DNA from 2 places in the Pseudalkalibacillus berkeleyi genome. Region 2 is predicted to be linked to the other one. Evidence: a T-box and tRNA genes for the amino acid it is inferred to sense, from the RefSeq annotation. Region 2 holds a T-box; the other holds one or more tRNA genes.
The links. The T-box of region 2 lies ahead of glyQ (glycine--tRNA ligase subunit alpha). A T-box ahead of a tRNA ligase gene usually reads a tRNA of that ligase, here a tRNA-Gly.
Positions count from the first base shown of each region.

Region 1 (8,451 bases), 1.8 Mb from region 2:
GCACTAGCACATCCTGTGCGTCGTGTTTTCAAGAGTAAGTTATCTAGTTTTGAGGGAATAGATTCCTCAACTAAATAAAGATTTGTCAGAATCAAGAGGTTCGAGGAAGCAAGTGAACGATCACCGGAGTGTACTTTCTTGTACATGAGGATGAGAGTGAACGCAGCTGACAAAGAAACTCGAAGGTTATCACAAATCGTAGTCTGGTGACGATAGCGAAGAGGTCACACCCGTTCCCATGCCGAACACGGAAGTTAAGCTCTTCAGCGTCAATGGTAATTGGGGGCTTCCCCCTGTGAGAGTAGAACGTCGCCGGGCAATTTTTTTCTTCGATCCACAGTAGCTCAGTGGTAGAGCTATCGGCTGTTAACCGATCGGTCGCAGGTTCGAGTCCTGCCTGTGGAGCCATGGAGAGCTGTCCGAGAGGTCGAAGGAGCACGATTGGAAATCGTGTGTGCGGTTTAAACCCGTACCGAGGGTTCGAATCCCTCGCTCTCCGCCATAACACAGCTTTACATAACTTATATCGGCCCCTTGGTCAAGTGGTTAAGACACCGCCCTTTCACGGCGGTAACACGGGTTCGAATCCCGTAGGGGTCACCATTTCATATCGGAGGATTAGCTCAGCTGGGAGAGCACCTGCCTTACAAGCAGGGGGTCGGCGGTTCGAACCCGTCATCCTCCACCATTTATACTTTATACCGTCGCGGGGTGGAGCAGTCTGGTAGCTCGTCGGGCTCATAACCCGAAGGTCATAGGTTCAAATCCTATCCCCGCAACCAAAATAATTCATTGAACAACGTCGAATCGACATTCTATCAATGAATATCTGGAGTACCCGTGAGGGTGCAACCAATTTAAAACTTACTACGTCGATCAAACATCGTAGCTAGTTTTAGACCGTAGTACCTTTAGGTGCAACCAATTTAAGTTCATTGTACTACGTCGAGATTACATCTTGCTCAATGAACATATGGAGTACCCGGAAGGGTGCAACCAAATTAACTTTCAAGATGGACCCGTGGTGTAGGGGTTAACATGCCTGCCTGTCACGCAGGAGATCGCCGGTTCAAATCCGGTCGGGTCCGCCATCTTGGCTCGATAGCTCAGTCGGTAGAGCAGAGGACTGAAAATCCTCGTGTCGGCGGTTCGATTCCGTCTCGAGCCACCATTTTTATGCTGGCCTAGCTCAATTGGTAGAGCAAGGAGCATATCCTCTAGGATTTAGCTGCGACTTGTCTCGACGCAGCAAGCATCATAGCAACACATGTAGAGGAAGAGACACAAATGGATATACTTCTTATAACAACGCTGGCCTAGCTCAATTGGTAGAGCAACTGACTTGTAATCAGTAGGTTGGGGGTTCAAGTCCTCTGGCCAGCACCATTGATCTTTTAGGAAGAGATTGGTTTTAAAACCTGAAATTAGGGCTTGAAACAAAACTAAATCTGTACTAAAATATTAATTGTCTCTTTGGAGGGGTAGCGAAGTGGCTAAACGCGGCGGACTGTAAATCCGCTCCCTCCGGGTTCGGCGGTTCGAATCCGTCCCCCTCCACCATTGAGATAGGGGTATAGTTTAACGGTAGAACAGAGGTCTCCAAAACCTCCAGTGTGGGTTCGATTCCTACTACCCCTGCCATTAAACATTAGAAGTAAGATTTTTATGGCGGTTGTGGCGAAGTGGTTAACGCACCGGATTGTGATTCCGGCATTCGTGGGTTCAATTCCCATCAGCCGCCCCATCTAAATATTGGGCTATAGCCAAGCGGTAAGGCAACGGATTTTGATTCCGTCATGCGTTGGTTCGAATCCAGCTAGCCCAGCCATTTAAGCGGAAGTAGTTCAGTGGTAGAACACCACCTTGCCAAGGTGGGGGTCGCGAGTTCGAATCTCGTCTTCCGCTCCATTTTTATAATTAGAACTGCCGAAAGTGGTACTCCAAATTTTAGTGCACGCATAAGATAGAGTACGGCGGCATAGCCAAGTGGTAAGGCACGGGTCTGCAAAACCCTTATCCCCCGGTTCGAATCCGGGTGCCGCCTCCATTTAAACTACCCAGCCGGGGTGGTGGAATTGGCAGACACACAGGACTTAAAATCCTGCGGTAAGTGATTACCGTGCCGGTTCAAGTCCGGCCCTCGGCACCATACATTTTCTTTTATAGTAGTACCAAAATGCCGGTGTGGCGGAATTGGCAGACGCGCACGACTCAAAATCGTGTTCCTCACGGAGTGTCGGTTCGACCCCGACCACCGGTACCATTACATAAGATATTTAGACATTCACTTTTGTGGATGTCTTTTTTGTTGTACATACATTCTTGTTTTTGTGTAATCCTAAACCTGCATTGTTGTTTGATAGAAATAATGGAGGGATCAAAGTTGGAGTTAGCAAAAGATCTACTCATCCTACTCGGAAGAGTCGTCACCATTCTTCCCTTACTCTTAGTGGTTGCTTTGTTCATGGGAAAAAGGTCCATAGGTGAGCTTCCTGTTTTTGATTTATTGATTTTGTTAACATTAGGGTCTGTTGTCGGTGCGGATATTGCAGAGCCTGACGTCGTACATATTCATACCATTGCAGCGATTATTTTGATAGGCCTCCTTCAGAAACTTGTTGCCATATGGAAGATTAAGAATCGGAAGTTCGGTAAGCTAGTTACGTTTGAACCTACAGTCGTCATTCAAGATGGATCGTTCATTATTGAAAACCTTAAAAATATGCAATATTCCATCGACAATATCCTTCTTATGTTACGAGAGAAGGATGTGTTTGATATCACACACGTGAAGCTAGGTATCATTGAAGCGAATGGACAATTGACAGTACTGAGAAAACCTGAGAAATCTCCAGTCACCATAGAGGATTTAAAACTCAATAAGCCCTATGTTGATCTAGCTTACCCGTTAATTGTTGAAGGTAAGTTGTATCATGACGTGTTAAATGCCGTTTCGGTCAATGAGAAGTGGTTAAGGTTAAAACTTGAAGACCTTGGAATTACAGATTATGATGATGTGTTTTTCGCGTCGGTTGATGAACAGAAGAATTTACACGTGTCATTGAAATCACTAAATGCAAAAAGTGCTCCGCCAATCTATCATTGATCAAACGTTTCGTTTCAAATATACAAGGGTATATCTAAAGTACAGATAACAAAGGAGGAAGAAACAAACATGATGTATTTATTAGCACTTTTACTTCCACCTCTTGCAGTTCTATTTTCTGGTAGTAAAACACAAACGTTGATTAATATAGTCTTGACGCTCATTGGTTGGCTGCCAGGTGTAATTCATGCGTTTTTCGTTATTCACCAGAAAGGTTCTGTTAGTAAAGGGAGCATAGCGTAATAAAAAAACCTCCATTTTGGAGGTTTTGAGTACATAATTTTTGAACGCTCGACTTATAATGATAGAAACTTGATTAACGCAGTGCTTCGTTTAAAGAAACGAAGTGTTGCGTTTTTATTTTTATACGTTAAGTATAAATTTTCAGATTAAGGCTCACATTGCGCCAAGGCTTGGTTTTGCCAAGTTTTCTTTACTTGATGATTTTATATTCTGATGAGCCTCCATGAACTTGAATAAACATCTTTCCAATCGCATGTAGCATTTCATTCGCCTCTTCATCAGGTAAGGATGGCTGAAAATAAACAACATGAAGCGCATGCTTCGTCTCTTCAGTAACCATCGAACGTTTAGAATCTACGATAGGACTGCCGAATGCACCTTTATCATCCTTTGTAAGGATCTTTCCGCTCATATCCAGCTCTCGGCCATTGATTCCTTCGTACGAGTCCTCTTGTGTGCCTATGTCCACTAGAACGTCTCCTGATAGCTTAGAGACGTCATATATTCCGAGTGGTATTTGATACTGCAATGAGAAAAAGTTGTTTGTATCCACCGCAGAATGGATTGAACCTAGTTGTGAGCCTTTATAGACACGGCGAAGCAAAGCTTCTGAAGATGGTCTGTATCTTGATGGATCTGTACCGACTTTCTTGAAAATTTGTCGCCACTCTTGGATGGGTTGGATTTCTGAAATGGGTTGGTCATCTGCATCGAGCATTAAGGATTCTTGAAATAACTGTAATCTTCCTGCTAACATTTTAGGTGGCTCGGCTACAGTGATATCATGATAATGAATGGTTCCAACCTTGAATTCAGGAACCATTTGTTTAAGTTTTTCTGAAATGGTGATGTTCATCCATGTCACCTCAATGATATGTATTTTTTCTTAGTGTACCATAATAGATTTTGCAACAGAAAAAGGAGTGCTTGTGTACATGAATAAGCTAAGAGATATTCTAAAGCGTATAGATGGTAAGGGATATAAAGCGTATAAAGACATTCGTGGACAGTACAGTTTCCATGACTTTTCACTACATTTAGATTATATACAGGGAGATCCCTTTGCTTCACCATCAAAAATCCGACTAGAAGTACCAAAATCAAGGACGATATTAAAGCAAGATTGGGAATCGACAGACACTCGTAAAATCAGAATAGAGGATACAGTTGCGAGAAGTGTTGCAAATGCAATCCGTCACATAGACGCACGGGCTGGAGGATCAGGTAAAAGTGGAGTGATTTCTATTGATCGACCGGCTCAGGAAGTACTCCAACGCACAGCTGTCCAGCTAACGGAAAAATCAGTGATTATTTGTCTTTCTGTTGGACTACCTGCTCAAGGGAGAAAAGTGCTAGGGAAGCAAGCAGAGAAGATGTTATTGACGATTATCCCTCAAATTTTACAAGACTCGATATTTTCGATGAAAGAAAAGACATTAGTAGAAGCAGTTGAATTGTGTGATCAGCAAGATGCGATTCGTGATTATATGAAAGAGAATAACCTTATTACTTTCATTGGGAATGGTTCTGTTCTTCCGAGGGAAAGTGGAATCAGTGACCGGCCACTCAAATCGCGTGATGTAGTCGCATTTGAAGCACCTCAGTCACTTACTATTTCAATTCCAGTCCCACATAGACAGGAACCTTTAAAAGGAATGGGCATTCAAAAAGGCATCACGTTAATTGTTGGTGGCGGTTATCACGGAAAGAGTACGGTTCTAGAGGCGGTTGAACGAGGCGTCTATAATCATATTAGTGGGGATGGAAGAGAATTCGTGCTAACCGATCCTCAAGCTATGAAAATACGTTCCGAAGATGGAAGAAAAATTACGAACGTGGACATATCACCGTTCATTCAGAACCTTCCATTTGGTAAGGCAACCAAAAACTTCACATCTGAAGATGCTAGTGGGAGTACATCTCAGGCAGCTACGATTATAGAGTCGCTTGAGGCTAGAGCGAGTACGTTGTTGATTGATGAAGATACAAGCGCAACGAACTTTATGATTCGTGATGAGCGAATGCAACAACTCGTTGCAAAGGAAAAAGAGCCGATTACGCCATTTATTGATAAAGTGAAGCAACTTCACGAAGAGCATGATGTGTCTACGGTTCTTGTGATGGGCGGTTCGGGAGATTATTTTGATGTGGCTGATACGGTGATTTTAATGGATCAATATCGTCCATGGGACGTGACATGTGAAGCAAAAGATATCGCTAGGAAATCCAAGACCCATAGAGAAAGGGAAGGCGGGAATTTATTTGGAACGATTCAGACAAGAAAACCGCAAGTAAGTAGCCTGGATAGCAGAAAAGGTAAGCGATCAAAAGTTGCTGCTAGAGGACTTCACACAATCCAGTATGGTACGACTGATCTCAAATTGGATTTTGTCGAACAATTAGTTGATGCGAGTCAGACGAGAGCTATAGCTGAAATCATTCATTTCATAGAGAAAAACAAATGGCTTGGATCCCTTTCAATCGATGAATTGCTTGATCGCGTCATATTGCAACTAAACGAGAAGGGCCTTGCTTCATTTACAGAATTTCCTAACCAGCATCCTGGTGACTTGGCGCGGCCCCGTATGTTAGAATTAGCTTCAGCATTGAACCGATTACGGACGTTAAAGATAGAACAGTAAAAAACACTGTATGTATTGATGGGATAACTTATTTATTGATTTTCATAGAAATTTGCGACACTCCTCGAAAATGAAATTCGCATTTTCTTCGTGCGTTGTATCGCTTCCAAAGCATTCCTTGTCCTGCGGATCGGCCACGGAAATGGAGTGAATTTAGAAGAAGTCAATAAGATCAATTAAAAGCTTTTTAAAGAAAGGGGGTCAAACGGTGACAGGTGCCCAGTTAAAAGAAAAAGTAGTTGCATATAGTAAATCAATTGGCATTGATAAAATTGGATTTACGACTGCCGACCCGTTCGTAGAGTTGAAAGAACGTTTACGCACACAACAAGAACTCGGTTTTCAATCAGGCTTTGAAGAGGCTGACATCGAAAAGCGAACGGAGCCGGAGTTATTATTGCCAAAAGCACGATCGATTATATCAATCGCGCTTGCTTACCCATCCAAAATGAAAGATGCGCCTAGAAGCACGAAGGAAGACCGTCGGGGAATTTTCTGTCGTGCATCATGGGGGAGAGACTATCATGATGTATTACGGGAACGCATGAACAAACTGCAACAATATATCCTTGAGCTGGATCCAGAAGCGAAGGTCGTTTCTATGGTGGATACAGGTGAACTATCTGATCGTGCAGTCGCAGAACGGGCAGGGATTGGCTGGAGCGGCAAAAATTGCGCAACCATAACACCTGAGTTTGGCTCCTACGTTTACTTAGGCGAATTGATTACAACAATCCCTTTTCCCCCTGATCAACCGATTTCAGATCAATGTGGGACTTGTAACAAGTGTGTGGATGCCTGTCCAACAGGAGCACTAGTTACAGGGGGGCAGTTAGACTCTAATAAATGTATTGCCTTTTTAACACAGACAAAAGGCTTTTTACCTGAACAATATAGAGAAAAGCTTGGAAATCGTCTATATGGCTGTGATACATGCCAACAAGTGTGTCCTGAAAACAAAGGGATGGATTTTCATCATCATGCTGAAATGGAGCCAGATCCTGAACTTGCAAAACCGAAACTCAAACCACTTCTAACCATTAGAAATCGCGAGTTTAAAGAAAAGTTCGGTCCTGTTTCAGGTTCTTGGAGAGGGAAAAAGCCTATCCAGAGAAACGCGATTATTGCTTTAGGAAACTTTAAAGACGAAACAGCTTTACCTGAATTAATCTATGTCTTAACGGAAGATCCACGTCCGGTCATTCGTGGGACAGCGGCTTGGGCACTCGGTAAAATAAAGGGTAGCCAAGCAGAAAATGCGCTTAAACAGGCGAAAGAGAGAGAAAAGGACAAAGATGTACTAGATGAAATAAATAGAAGCCTTAAAATGGTGGAAAATCAAGCTATATCGTAATGGTTTTATATATATACGTTAAGTATGATAATGCAAAAGGGTTAAAGAAGGGATAAAATGGAGACGACACTTAATATACAATACGGGGAAATAGAAAGTCCTGTTGGTCCCCTTACAATACTCAAAACTGAAAAAGGTTTATGTCGAATACAATTCGGATCTGCTGAGGAACATTTTCCGTTGATCAAAGCTTGGTTGAAGAAGCTTGGATTAAAGACTGATTTAGTTTTTAATCAAAGTGCGGTTGAGCCGATTGGAAAGCAGATTAACGAATACTTTGCCCGGGAGCGTAAATCTTTTGATCTTCCACTTGATCTTTTCGGAACACCTTTTCAGAAACAAGTGTGGGAGGGACTTAGTAATATTCCTTATGGCGAAACGTATTCGTATAAGGATGTTGCAACAATGATTGGCTCACCCAAGGCTGTAAGGGCTATTGGGAATGCGAATAATAAAAATCCGGTTCCGATTGTCATTCCATGTCACCGTGTGATTGGTAGTAACGGTGCCTTGGTCGGATATGGCGGTGGACTTGATAAGAAGGAAGTATTATTAAATTTAGAACAACAACAGACTAAAATTTGTTTGTGATGCCACAATTCCATAAATATTAGAGCTAAATCATAGCATCATCTACAGTGCTCAAATTGTACAGAGCATTCGGAAGTAAGCACTTTGGCGTACGAAATGATATTTTCCGATCGAAAACATCGCATATCGCGGTGTTTTTTCCTTTTTGAGTAATTTTTTTAACTTTTTCTATGTTTATGATCGCTTCCTAAATGAGAATATAGCGTTTATCTAGAAAAATACAATATTATCTAGAAAAAACGAGGTTTATTTAGAATTACGCAAAAGTATCTAGAAAAATACGAATTTATCTAGAATTCCCACTCGTCAGTCACGAGAGTAACTCCCTTTGAATCCTTGTCTTTTTGAACGCCTCTTTGAGTTCTTTTTTTATGTTCATAACATAAATATGGAAGGAGAATGAGGGAGGGGGTTGTTGAATGGATTGGCTCACAATACTACAGCAATATATAGAAGAACACAATGCCTCCTACACGACCGATATCACAGGTGACAAACGAATAACTACACCGGAA
Region 1 is NZ_JAKIJS010000001.1:191-8,641, forward strand. It holds rRNA gene rrf (5S ribosomal RNA) at 203-318, shown strand; tRNA gene L2716_RS00015 (tRNA-Asn) at 334-408, shown strand; tRNA gene L2716_RS00020 (tRNA-Ser) at 410-502, shown strand; tRNA gene L2716_RS00025 (tRNA-Glu) at 529-603, shown strand; tRNA gene L2716_RS00030 (tRNA-Val) at 613-688, shown strand; tRNA gene L2716_RS00035 (tRNA-Met) at 706-782, shown strand; tRNA gene L2716_RS00040 (tRNA-Asp) at 1,016-1,091, shown strand; tRNA gene L2716_RS00045 (tRNA-Phe) at 1,096-1,171, shown strand; tRNA gene L2716_RS00050 (tRNA-Thr) at 1,311-1,386, shown strand; tRNA gene L2716_RS00055 (tRNA-Tyr) at 1,476-1,560, shown strand; tRNA gene L2716_RS00060 (tRNA-Trp) at 1,568-1,641, shown strand; tRNA gene L2716_RS00065 (tRNA-His) at 1,669-1,744, shown strand; tRNA gene L2716_RS00070 (tRNA-Gln) at 1,754-1,828, shown strand; tRNA gene L2716_RS00075 (tRNA-Gly) at 1,834-1,908, shown strand; tRNA gene L2716_RS00080 (tRNA-Cys) at 1,973-2,047, shown strand; tRNA gene L2716_RS00085 (tRNA-Leu) at 2,061-2,149, shown strand; tRNA gene L2716_RS00090 (tRNA-Leu) at 2,179-2,263, shown strand; gene L2716_RS00095 (DUF421 domain-containing protein) at 2,384-3,106, shown strand; gene L2716_RS00100 (YqaE/Pmp3 family membrane protein) at 3,176-3,349, shown strand; gene L2716_RS00105 (B3/B4 domain-containing protein) at 3,540-4,205, opposite strand; gene L2716_RS00110 (ABC-ATPase domain-containing protein) at 4,285-5,991, shown strand; gene queG (tRNA epoxyqueuosine(34) reductase QueG) at 6,200-7,345, shown strand; gene L2716_RS00120 (methylated-DNA--[protein]-cysteine S-methyltransferase) at 7,403-7,936, shown strand; gene L2716_RS00125 (amidase domain-containing protein) at 8,356-8,451, shown strand, end outside.
Region 1: it encodes a tRNA-Gly, which carries the amino acid that the T-box ahead of glyQ (glycine--tRNA ligase subunit alpha) is inferred to sense. The anticodon was not compared.

Region 2 (11,653 bases):
TTAGAACTACCAGCAGATGTCGTAATGGACCTACCAAGAATCACAATGATCGGTCACCTTCACATATATATTGAAAATCATAGAGGTGTGAAAACATTTTCCAATCAAGAACTCAGGTTGAACCTCGAACAAGGTGAACTATTGATTTCTGGTAATCATTTTGTGTTGAAGACTATTCTTCCTGAAGAAATTTTACTTGAAGGAACAATCTCAGATGTGCGTTACATAAATATTTCGTGAATTTTTTTGGAGGGGAGAAACGATGACAAAAATTTGGACAAAGTATCTCCGGGGGACCGTTAGGATTAAAGTAAAAGGAGAAGATTCCGAGCGTTTTCTCAACTATTGTTTAAAAAATAATATACAAATTTGGGAAGTTAGCCGAACCGATCACTTAGTATTACACATGTATACGGATGATGCACTTAAAATTCGGGTGCCGCTTCGTAATATGGGCTGTACCTTTAAAGTCATTCATCGTAAGGGTGCGCCTTCTCTTGTTCGAAAGATGATATCTAGAAGTGGATTCGTAATTGGTTTATTTATTTTTTTTATCATCGTTTTCCTAATGTCTAATACCGTTTGGAATATTGAAATAAGAGGAGCAGATCCGAAAACGGAGCATCATCTTCAAAAGGTAATTGATGAAATGGGTATTCAAAAGGGCAAGCTCATTTTTCGGTTACCTGACCCAAGAGAAATACAATATTTGGCTACCGAAAAAATGGACGAGGTTACTTGGATCGGTGTAACACTTGAAGGGACGACTTTTCACTTCAATGTTGTCCAAAAAGAACTTCCTGAAGAAGTCGAAACGGTAGAACCAAGGAATTTAGTTGCAAAGAAAAGAGCATTCATTACTACGACGTACGTTGAGCAGGGACAAATCAAGGTTGAGAAAAATCAATTGGTGCACAAAGGAGATTTATTAGTATCTGGACAAATTGGTAAAGATAAGCATATGCGCACAGTGGCAGCGAAAGGTAAAGTGTTCGGTGAAACGTGGTACCGCTCAGACGTTTCAGTACCATTAAAGTCTTCATTTGAAACGTATACAGGAAATAAAAAAGTACGACATTACGTATCAATTTTTGGAATGAATGTACCTATATGGGGCTTTGGAAAAATTGAATACAAGCACTTTGAAGAAATTGAAGATGTGAATACGTTCCGAATGTTTAATTGGGAGATCCCGCTCTCTTATGTGAAGAAAGATGTGCTAGAGTCTGAAAGAGTAATTAGAGAATATACGGCGGAGAAAGCGGTTTCGATGGCGAAACAAATGGCAGATGAAGAGATGGAAAGTTATTTGGATGAAGAAGCCACAATAAAAAGCGGAAAAATTTTGCACCATACAATCGACAATGGTAAAGTAAATGTATCAATGTATTATAAGGTGATAGAAAATATTGTTGAAGAACAACCTATAATTGGAGGAGATTGAGCCATATTGTCTGATCGCTTAAATCTAAAGAATTTAACAATAGAAAATCCAGCTGAGGGTATTGCTCTGTTTGGTCCGAATGACTCTCATCTTACTACTATTGAGCAGACGCTTGATGTGGACATCGTTACACGTGGAGGCGGAGTTGCTGTAACGGGTGATCACACAACTGCTCAGCTCGTAGAAGATGTCTTAAATGCGTTATTATCTTTGATTCGTAAAGGGATTAATATTACCGATCGAGATGTCATATACGCCATCCAGCTGGCTCATGAAGGTATACTCGATGAACTGGATCAATTATTTGAAGAAGAGATTACGACTAATGTAAAGGGGAAGCCTATACGTGCAAAAACGCTAGGCCAACGTCATTACATTAATGCGATAAAAAAGAATGACCTTGTTTTCGGCATAGGTCCCGCAGGAACTGGGAAAACATATTTAGCTGTTGTGATGGCAGTTAAGGCAATGAAAGAAGGGAAAGTTAAGAAAATCATCTTGACTCGTCCAGCTGTAGAAGCTGGTGAAAGTCTTGGATTTCTTCCTGGAGATTTAAAGGAAAAAGTAGATCCATACTTACGTCCTTTATACGATGCCCTGCATGACTTGTTTGGATTGGAGCATACCGAAAGACTGATTGAACGAGGGACGATTGAAATTGCACCATTAGCCTATATGAGAGGTCGTACTTTAGATGAAGCATTCGTGTTGCTTGACGAAGCTCAAAATACGACACCAGAACAGATGAAGATGTTCCTGACCCGCTTAGGATTTGGATCTAAAATGATTATAACAGGTGACATTACGCAAGTAGATTTACCTCGTGGAAAAGAATCAGGCTTACGTGTTGCACAGAAGATTTTAAAGGGCATTCAAGGTGTGCGAATGATGTACATGCAACAATCCGACGTTGTCCGTCACCCGCTCGTACAAAAAATTATTAATGCATATGAAATTACAGAAGATTAATAAAGAAATGATCTGGAATTCATGGAACCTCGACGAATGGAATGAGGAATGGATATTCAGGTCATTTCTTCTTTTTTCTAATCATCCTTACGACTTAGAATGTCTTATCAACTAACCGATGAATTCCGACAAAATCCCACAAAAACATTTACAATATTTTCTTTTCTACTTGTCCCAACTTTAAACATTCCGTGATAGAATAAGGGCATGGTGTAGAACGGAAGGAGAGTTGTTGGATGTCTCCAAAACTCATTCAGGATATAAAGACGAGATGGAATAGGATTGAAAATAGTAAGATTAGCAGAATGCTTCTTTATGCCGTCCTTTCGATCGTCATGTTCATTACGATGCTCAGTAATATCATTCCAGAGCAAATAGACTTAGAGCTTAATGCAATTGCAGAAGAGGACATACAAGCGCCGTTCGCGGTAGAAAATGAGAAAGAAACGAAAGCGAAGGTTGAAGAAGCTGTTTCGTCTATTGAAGATAAATATTATCTTGATAAAGAAAGAGGTCTTAACCAAGTTGTCATCATTGATCAATTGTTTACGAGTATTGAAAAAATGAATGTCGAAACATCAAATGAAGATGTACCTGATGATCAAAAGCAAATTGAGAATCAAATTTCGATATTAAAAGAAGGTCTGCCTGATGTAATCTCAAACAAAATCAGAGATGAATCACTTAAATCCATTATAAAGGCGGAGCCTTCTGACATTGCATTTGCTAAAGAACTAGCAAGTAATACAGTGAAAAACATTATGAATCAGCCGATTACGGTTGATCAGATCAATGATAAGAAGGACGATGTTGGTCCAGAAATTGTTCAGTCTACCTTACCAGAGGGACTTAAACCAGCTCTCATTGATATCACAAGCAGTGCAATTACGTATAACTACACGTTTGATGCAGAAACGACTAAACAATTACGTGAAGATGCAATTAAAAATGTAGAGCCTGTATTCATAAGAGAAGGCGAAATCATTGTAGAAAAAGGTTCTGTCATTACGAGTGATGACCTTTATGAATTAGAACGAGTTGGGTTATTGAAAGAAAATATTTCACCATACCCTTACATTGGTTTGAGCATGCTCATTATCTTGTTAACTGCCTTTTTGATCTATTTCCTTAAAGACTTGATCGGTGAGAAGAAGAAGGAGAACATTCAAATTATTATTTATACACTCATGTTCTCGCTTACGCTAGTGTTAATGAAAATTGTCAGCTTGTTAAGCATTTATTATCCAAGTGTCGCTTTCATCGTGCCAGTTGCGTTAGGTACGATGATGATTAAAATGCTGATCGATGAACAATCAGCCATTGTATCGAGTATTGTTTTTGCAATTTGTGGGAGTTTAATTTTTAACGAGAATACGACAAGTCCGTTTAATTTCACGTACGGTACTTACATTTTAATTAGCTCACTAGCTGGAATCGTATTTCTTGGGAAAAGGAATGTAAAATCCAATATTTTAAAGACGGGTCTTTACGTTTCAATCATAAATGCAGCGGTTGTTCTATTGACTTTAGCGCTCACAAACGGACAGTTTGATAAGTGGAGCATTATTTGGCAAGTTTCATTTGCGCTTCTTTCTGGTTTCATTTCAGCAGTTTTGACATTGGGGTTATTACCATTTCTAGAAGCTGGCTTTGGTATATTAACTTCAATGAAATTAATAGAACTGTCAAATCCAAATCATCCGCTATTAAGAAAATTGTTAATGGAAACACCTGGCACATACCATCATAGTGTTGTTGTGGCTAATTTAGCGGAATCAGCATGTGAGGCGGTTGGCGCAAATGGCTTGCTTGCTCGAGTCGGGGCGTATTATCACGACTTAGGTAAAACGAAGCGACCTCACTTTTTTATTGAGAATCAAATGAATATTGAAAATCCGCATGATAAAATATCGCCACAGTTAAGTAAAACAATCATAATTGCACATCCGTATGATGGTGCCGAACTGTTAAGGAACTATAACCTTCCAACAGAGATTGTTGATATCGCTGAACAACATCATGGTACAACCTTGTTGAAGTATTTCTATCATAAAGCGATGCAGCAATCTGATAAGCAAATTGAAGAATCAGATTTTCGTTACCCAGGACCAAAACCACAAACGAAAGAGATTGCGATTATTAGCATTTCTGATGCTGTTGAGGCAGCGGTAAGATCGATGCCAAAGCCGACACCAACTAAGATTGAAAGCTTAGTTCGAAAAATTATTGCCGACAGATTGGAAGATGGACAATTTAATGAATGCTCGATTACACTGAAGGAACTTGAAACAGTAACAATTAGTATTTGTGAAACGTTAAATGGGATGTTCCACTCTCGAATTGAGTACCCTGAGGAAATACACAAAAAGAAGGTGAGTCAAGCGTAATGTTAACGATTGATGTACATGATGAAACGGAACAACTTGATATGGGTATGATTGAGGAGGTCAAGAAGCTTCTTATTCATGCGGCAAAGGAAGAAGCGCTTGAAAAGACATCAGAGCTTTCCGTAACATTTGTGTCGAATGAGCGTATACAACAAATCAATGCAGAATACAGAAACATTGATCGACCTACAGATGTCATTTCTTTTGCTTTAGAAGATGAAGTAGAAGGTGAGCAAGAAGTACTCTTGAGTGATGAGAACCCTGTTCTATTAGGTGATATCATCATATCTGTTGAAAAAGCGAAGGAACAAGCAGAAGAATATGACCATTCTTTTTCCAGAGAGTTAGGATTTCTAGCTGTACATGGTTTCCTACATTTATTAGGTTATGATCATATGAATGAAAAAGAAGAAAAGGTAATGTTCGAAAGGCAAGATGTCATTTTGGAATCCTATGGTCTGAATCGGTCATGATCAGTATCTTGAAAAGCTTCCTCTATGCGATAGAAGGGGTCATAGATGGAGGAAGAAACGAACGGAATTTTAAGATACATATCGTTTTCGCTATATTGACGGTTTCATTTGCATTCCTATTGAACTTCAGTTTAACAAAGTGGTTCATACTTCTCCTCACAATTGGCATCATGCTTGCTTTAGAATTAATGAATTCGGCAGTTGAAAGGACGGTTGATCTCATTACTGAAGATTACCATCCATTAGCGAAGCAAGCGAAAGATCTAGCAGCAGGTTCTGTCTTTATTTTCAGCGTTATTGCTGTTATAATAGGTATCCTTCTATTTGCAGGACCGTTAATTGAATATATTGTATGAGGTGAATAATTTGAATAAAGAAGATTTGATAAAAGAAGCGATTGAAGCGCGCAAATTTGCATATACTCCCTATTCGAACTTCCAAGTAGGAGCGGCTTTACTTTCAAAGGATGGTAAAGTATATCGAGGGTCGAATATTGAAAACGCTGCCTATAGTCTGTGTAACTGCGCTGAACGTACTGCTCTTTTTAAAGCGTATTCTGAAGGCGATACGGCTTTTAAAGCCATTGCAGTTGTTGCAGATACGAAACGACCTGTACCGCCTTGTGGTGCTTGTAGACAAGTGATTTCAGAGCTTTGTGATCCATCTATGCCAGTCTATTTAACAAATTTAAATGGTGATTTCCAGGAGCTTAAAGTAAGTGAATTGCTTCCTGGTGCATTTTCTCCGGAGGACTTAAATGAATAAAGAAGGTTTTAAATCAGGGTTTGTTTCAATAATCGGAAGACCGAACGTTGGAAAATCCACATTAATCAATCACATACTTGGGCAGAAAATCGCTATTATGAGCGATAAGGCTCAGACGACTAGGAATAAGATTCATGGTGTGTATACAACGAACGAGGAACAAGTTGTGTTTATCGATACACCAGGTATTCATAAACCTAAACATAAATTAGGGGACTTCATGACAAGGATCGCACAAGATACACTCAATGAAGTCGACATCATTTTATTTGTCATTAATGCTGAAGAAGGATTTGGTCGAGGAGATCAATTTATTATGGACCGACTTCAAAATGTCCATAGCCCAGTCTTCTTAGTCATAAATAAGATTGACAAAGTGCATCCTGATGAACTTTTACCTATCATTGAACAGTACCGTGAAAAGGTTGATTTTGCGGAAGTGATTCCGATTTCGGCATTGAATGGAAATAACGTGACAACAATGATGGATCAAATTAAGAACTACTTAGAAGAAGGACCACAGTATTATCCTGCGGATCAAGTAACAGATCACCCAGAGCGGTTTGTTGTAGCTGAATTAATCCGTGAGAAGGTGCTCCATCTTACACATGAGGAAGTGCCTCATTCTGTTGCAGTTGTGATTGATCAGATGAAGCAACGAGATAGTGGTAACATGGTTGATATCCAAGCGACGATTGTCGTTGAACGCTCATCACAAAAAGGAATCTTGATTGGAAAGCAAGGCGGCATGCTTAAAAAGATCGGTTCACGTGCTCGGCAGGATATCGAACATCTTCTTGGGTCGAAAGTGTATCTCGAACTTTGGGTGAAGGTACAAAAGGATTGGAGAAATCGTCCCTTTAACTTAAAGGATTTAGGATTTAGCGAAGATACTTATTAAGGGACTAGAATTGGTGGAACGGTGAAATTGTCAAAAATTCCATAACATGAAATCGTGTAATCAAGGTTATTCTAATCTTAAGGATTGCTAATTTTTCTTTCGAAAGGTGGAGATATTCCATGAGGGACTTTACCTGGAAATTGTTTTGCGAAACAGGCGACATTGATACGTATTTATTGTGGAAGGAATTAGAGGCTGACCACGAGTTATCGGACAACCTGTTAAATGTGGAAGAAAGGAAAAGCGATTTTATAGAAACAGAGCTTTGATTACTCCTACACTGAAATTTGGCGGTGATGGAGATGTTGATCAAAACAGAAGCGATTGTGATCCGTACTTCGGATTATGGTGAATCGAACAAAGTATTGACTGTTTATACAAAGGATTTTGGCAAATTGGGTATGATGGCAAGAGGGGCGAAGAAAACGAAAAGTCGCCTCTCTTCTGTTTCCCAACTTTTCACACATGCTCACTTTCTGATTCAAAAGGGAAGCGGTCTAGGCAGTCTAAGCCAAGGCGAAATCATCAACACGTTTCGAGGTATTAAACAAGATATTATTAAAACTGCTTATGCGGCATACATGGTAGAGTTACTTGATAAAGTGACGGATGAGCATAAACCTTCCCCAGCATTATTTGAGTTTCTATCCCTTTCTTTAACTTATTTAGAGGAAGATATTGACCCAGATGTATTAAAGGCAATCTTTGAAATGAAAATGCTCAGGCTTGCCGGAATCGGACCACAAGTTGATCGATGTGTACTTTGTGGACGTAAAGAAGGTGATTTTTCCTTTTCGATTTCTGAAGGTGGTTTTTTATGCGGACAATGTCGCTTTTCAGATGAAAGAGCAGTGGCACTAAGCTCACAAACAGCTAGGCTTCTAAATCTTTTTTATCATATTGATCTTTCTCGACTAGGAAATGTATCAGTAAAAAAGGAAACGAAAGAGATGATCGCTCAAATTTTAACAACATATATAGATGAATACTCAGGGATTCGTTTAAAGTCGAAACGATTTTTAGATCAAATCCAAGCATTTGAGTAGAAGTTGACAAACAATTTGAAAACGATTATGATACTTTCAACAATACGTAAACTTATGCGTTGATAGAGAGGAGTACTTACGCCCCTCATTTATAGCGACCCTAGGATCGTGTGAGCTAGGGAATGAGAAGTAAGGAATGGCGCTCTGGAGCATTTTAATAAAGTGGTCTTTGATTCATGACGGATTAAAGACAAATAGGGTGGAACCGCGGGTAAACTCTCGTCCCTATGTCTGATTTGGACATAGGAACGAGAGTTTTTTCTATTTCCAAATCAAACCTGAAAAAATGAAATTCGGAGGTGCGTTATGAATTTACAAGACATGATTCTTACATTACAGCGTTATTGGTCAGACCAAGGGTGCTTTGTCATGCAAGCCTATGACGTTGAGAAAGGTGCAGGCACTATGAACCCGATGACCTTTTTGCGGAGCATAGGTCCTGAGCCATGGAACGTCGCGTATGTTGAACCATCAAGAAGACCTGTTGATGGACGTTATGGTGAAAACCCAAATCGTTTATATCAACACCATCAGTTTCAAGTAGTCATGAAACCATCACCAGATAATATTCAAGAGCTATACCTTGAAAGTTTAAAGGAAATTGGTATAGATCCTTTAGAGCATGACATTCGTTTTGTTGAGGATAACTGGGAAGCGCCAACACTATCTGCATCAGGATTGGGATGGGAAGTTTGGTTGGATGGTATGGAAATCACGCAGTTTACGTATTTCCAGCAAGTAGGGGGATTAGAAGCGAAACCCGTTTCTGTCGAGATTACTTATGGAATTGAGAGACTTGCGTCTTACATACAGGATAAGGAGAATGTCTTTGATCTGGAATGGCATTCAGGTATTACCTACCATGACCTTTATTTCCAATCGGAGTATGAGCACTCTAAATATACGTTTGAAGTGTCTGACTCAGAAATGCTATTTAACTTGTTTAACATTTATGAAAAAGAAGCAGAACGTGCGATCGATGAGCAACTTGTCTTTCCAGGATATGACTATGTCCTGAAATGTTCACACGTATTCAACCAATTGGATGCAAAAGGAGATATTTCAGTAACGGAAAGAACAGGTTATATCGGGCGTGTAAGGAAACTCGCCAGGAAGTGTGCGAAAGCATATTACGAACAAAGAGAGCAACTAGGATTTCCTATGCTAAAGGGGGCGAATAATCATGAGTAAGCAAGATATCTTGTTAGAAATTGGATTAGAAGAAATGCCGGCAAGATTTGTTACGGATGCAATGTATCAACTTTCTGATAAGATTGCTGGATGGTTTACCGAAAATCGTGTCCCATTTGGTGAAGTCATCCCCTATTCAACACCACGTCGTTTGGCGGTAAAAGTAACAGAGGTTTCAGAACAACAAGAAGATAAAGCTGAAGAGCTTAGAGGTCCGGCTCGAAAGATCGCCCTCGACGAAAACGGAAATTGGTCGAAGGCTGCTCTTGGATTTGCTAGAGGGCAAGGGGTAAGCCCGGAGGATATGTATTTTAAAGAAGTGAAAAACACTGAGTATGTATTTGCGAATAAGCATACATCTGGTGTTTCAACAATGGAAATACTTCCTCAACTAGATCAAGTCATCCAAAACCTTCATTTTCCGAAAAACATGAGGTGGAGTGATCAAGAATTCAAATTTGTAAGACCAATTAAATGGATCTTATTCTTATTTGGATCAGAAGTACCGCATTTAGAAGTAGCTGGAGTAAAGTCTGATCGCAAAACTTTCGGACATCGTTTTCTAGGAGAAGAAATTGAAATTGACAGCCCCGAACAATATCCGACCGAATTGTTAGGTCAATTTGTCATTGCTGATTCAAATGAGCGAAAAGAAGCGATACAAAATCAACTGCATAACCTTCAAGAAGAAGAAGGTTGGATTATTCCAATAGATGATGGCTTGTTAGAAGAAGTAAATAATCTTGTGGAGTACCCAACTGCCCTGCACGGAAAATTTGATGAAGAGTTTCTTGAATTGCCATCTGAAGTCTTAATCACTTCCATGAGAGAGCACCAGAGATACTTCCCTGTGCAGAATAAAGATGGAGAATTACAACCCTATTTCGTGGCAGTACGTAATGGAGATCACAATAACCTTCAAAACGTAGCGAAAGGAAATGAAAAAGTTCTTCGTGCAAGACTTAAAGATGCACAATTCTTTTATAATGAAGACAAGAAGAAATCGATAGACACATACTTAGAACGTCTTAAATCAATCGTCTTTCATGAGGAACTAGGAACGATTGCAAATAAGGTATCTCGCATTAGTGCTCATGCAGAGCGTACAAGTGCTTTATTACAGCTTGATCAAGAGTCGAAAGAGGCTATACGTCGTGCTGCAACCATTTCTAAGTTCGATCTTGTCACTCAAATGGTTTATGAATTCCCAGAACTTCAAGGTGTTATGGGTGAAAAGTATGCGAAAATGTTCGGTGAAGATGATTTAATCGCTGCAGCTATTAACGAGCATTATCAACCAAGATACTCTGGAGACAACTTACCTGGAACAGTTGTAGGTTCGGTACTGAGTGTTTCAGATAAGTTAGACACAATTGTAGGATGTTTTGGTATTGGGATTATTCCAACTGGTTCACAGGATCCTTATGCACTAAGACGACAAGCTGCTGGAGTATTACAAATCCTATTGCAAAAAGGTTGGCCAGTAACGGTCGAAGAATTGTTGAATGCAGTATTAGATGAGTATGAGCGAGCAGGAAAATTAAAAAATGACCGAAACAAGGTCCTTCACCAACTGATTGAGTTCTTCAACATACGAATGAAAACCATCTTGCAGGACCAAGCTGTACGTTATGATGTCATTGATGCGGTACTATCTGGAAAGATAGGTCGGGTAGATTTATTAGTGAAACGTGCAGAAATTCTTGGAAATGCATTACAAGAGGAATCATTTAAGGGAATGAATGAATCATTAACAAGGATTCTTAACATATCCAAAAATGTATCTGAATCATCTGAAGAAGTTCAACCAGAACTGTTTGAAAACAGCGAGGAAAAAGCGCTTTATGAACTATATTTAGATGCAAATGAAGCGTGTCAAAGCATTCATCAGAGTCATGATGTAGAAATGCTTTACAATAAGCTTAAGAAGTTACCACCTGCAATTGATCAGTATTTTGAAAATACCATGGTTAATGCCGAGGAAGATCACTTAAGAGCCAATCGACAAACACAAATGAAACAAATGGCTAATGTAATTAGAGCTTTTGCTGATTTCAACCAATTAGTAATCTGAACATCCCTGAACTAATTAAGTGAACGAAGACCAAAGAGGTCTTCGTTTTCACATTCTTCGATATATGTTGTACTAATAGGATGAATATTACACAATCAAACTGATTTATTTCCTATTGATCATCGAAATAGGATATAATGTATCCTAAAGAGTATAGCATATAGGCAATAAGGTGGTGTTACCAATAGAACTTAACAAGAGACAAGAAAAGATTGTAGAAATCGTCAAGGATCTAGGACCGATCACTGGTGAACAGATTGCGGACCGCTTAGACCTAACAAGAGCAACACTACGTCCAGACCTTGCGATATTAACAATGTCAGGATATCTAGATGCACGTCCAAGAGTAGGGTATTTCTATACTGGAAAAACGAGTGCACAACTATTAACAGAAAAAATTCGA
Region 2 is NZ_JAKIJS010000001.1:1,791,984-1,803,636, reverse strand. It holds gene yqfC (sporulation protein YqfC) at 1-240, shown strand, start outside; gene yqfD (sporulation protein YqfD) at 263-1,444, shown strand; gene L2716_RS09550 (PhoH family protein) at 1,451-2,413, shown strand; gene L2716_RS09545 (HD family phosphohydrolase) at 2,650-4,800, shown strand; gene ybeY (rRNA maturation RNase YbeY) at 4,800-5,273, shown strand; gene L2716_RS09535 (diacylglycerol kinase family protein) at 5,270-5,629, shown strand; gene L2716_RS09530 (cytidine deaminase) at 5,640-6,038, shown strand; gene era (GTPase Era) at 6,031-6,939, shown strand; gene L2716_RS09520 (YqzL family protein) at 7,059-7,208, shown strand; gene recO (DNA repair protein RecO) at 7,242-7,985, shown strand; T-box leader at 8,036-8,215, shown strand; gene glyQ (glycine--tRNA ligase subunit alpha) at 8,292-9,176, shown strand; gene glyS (glycine--tRNA ligase subunit beta) at 9,169-11,250, shown strand; gene ccpN (transcriptional regulator CcpN) at 11,423-11,653, shown strand, end outside.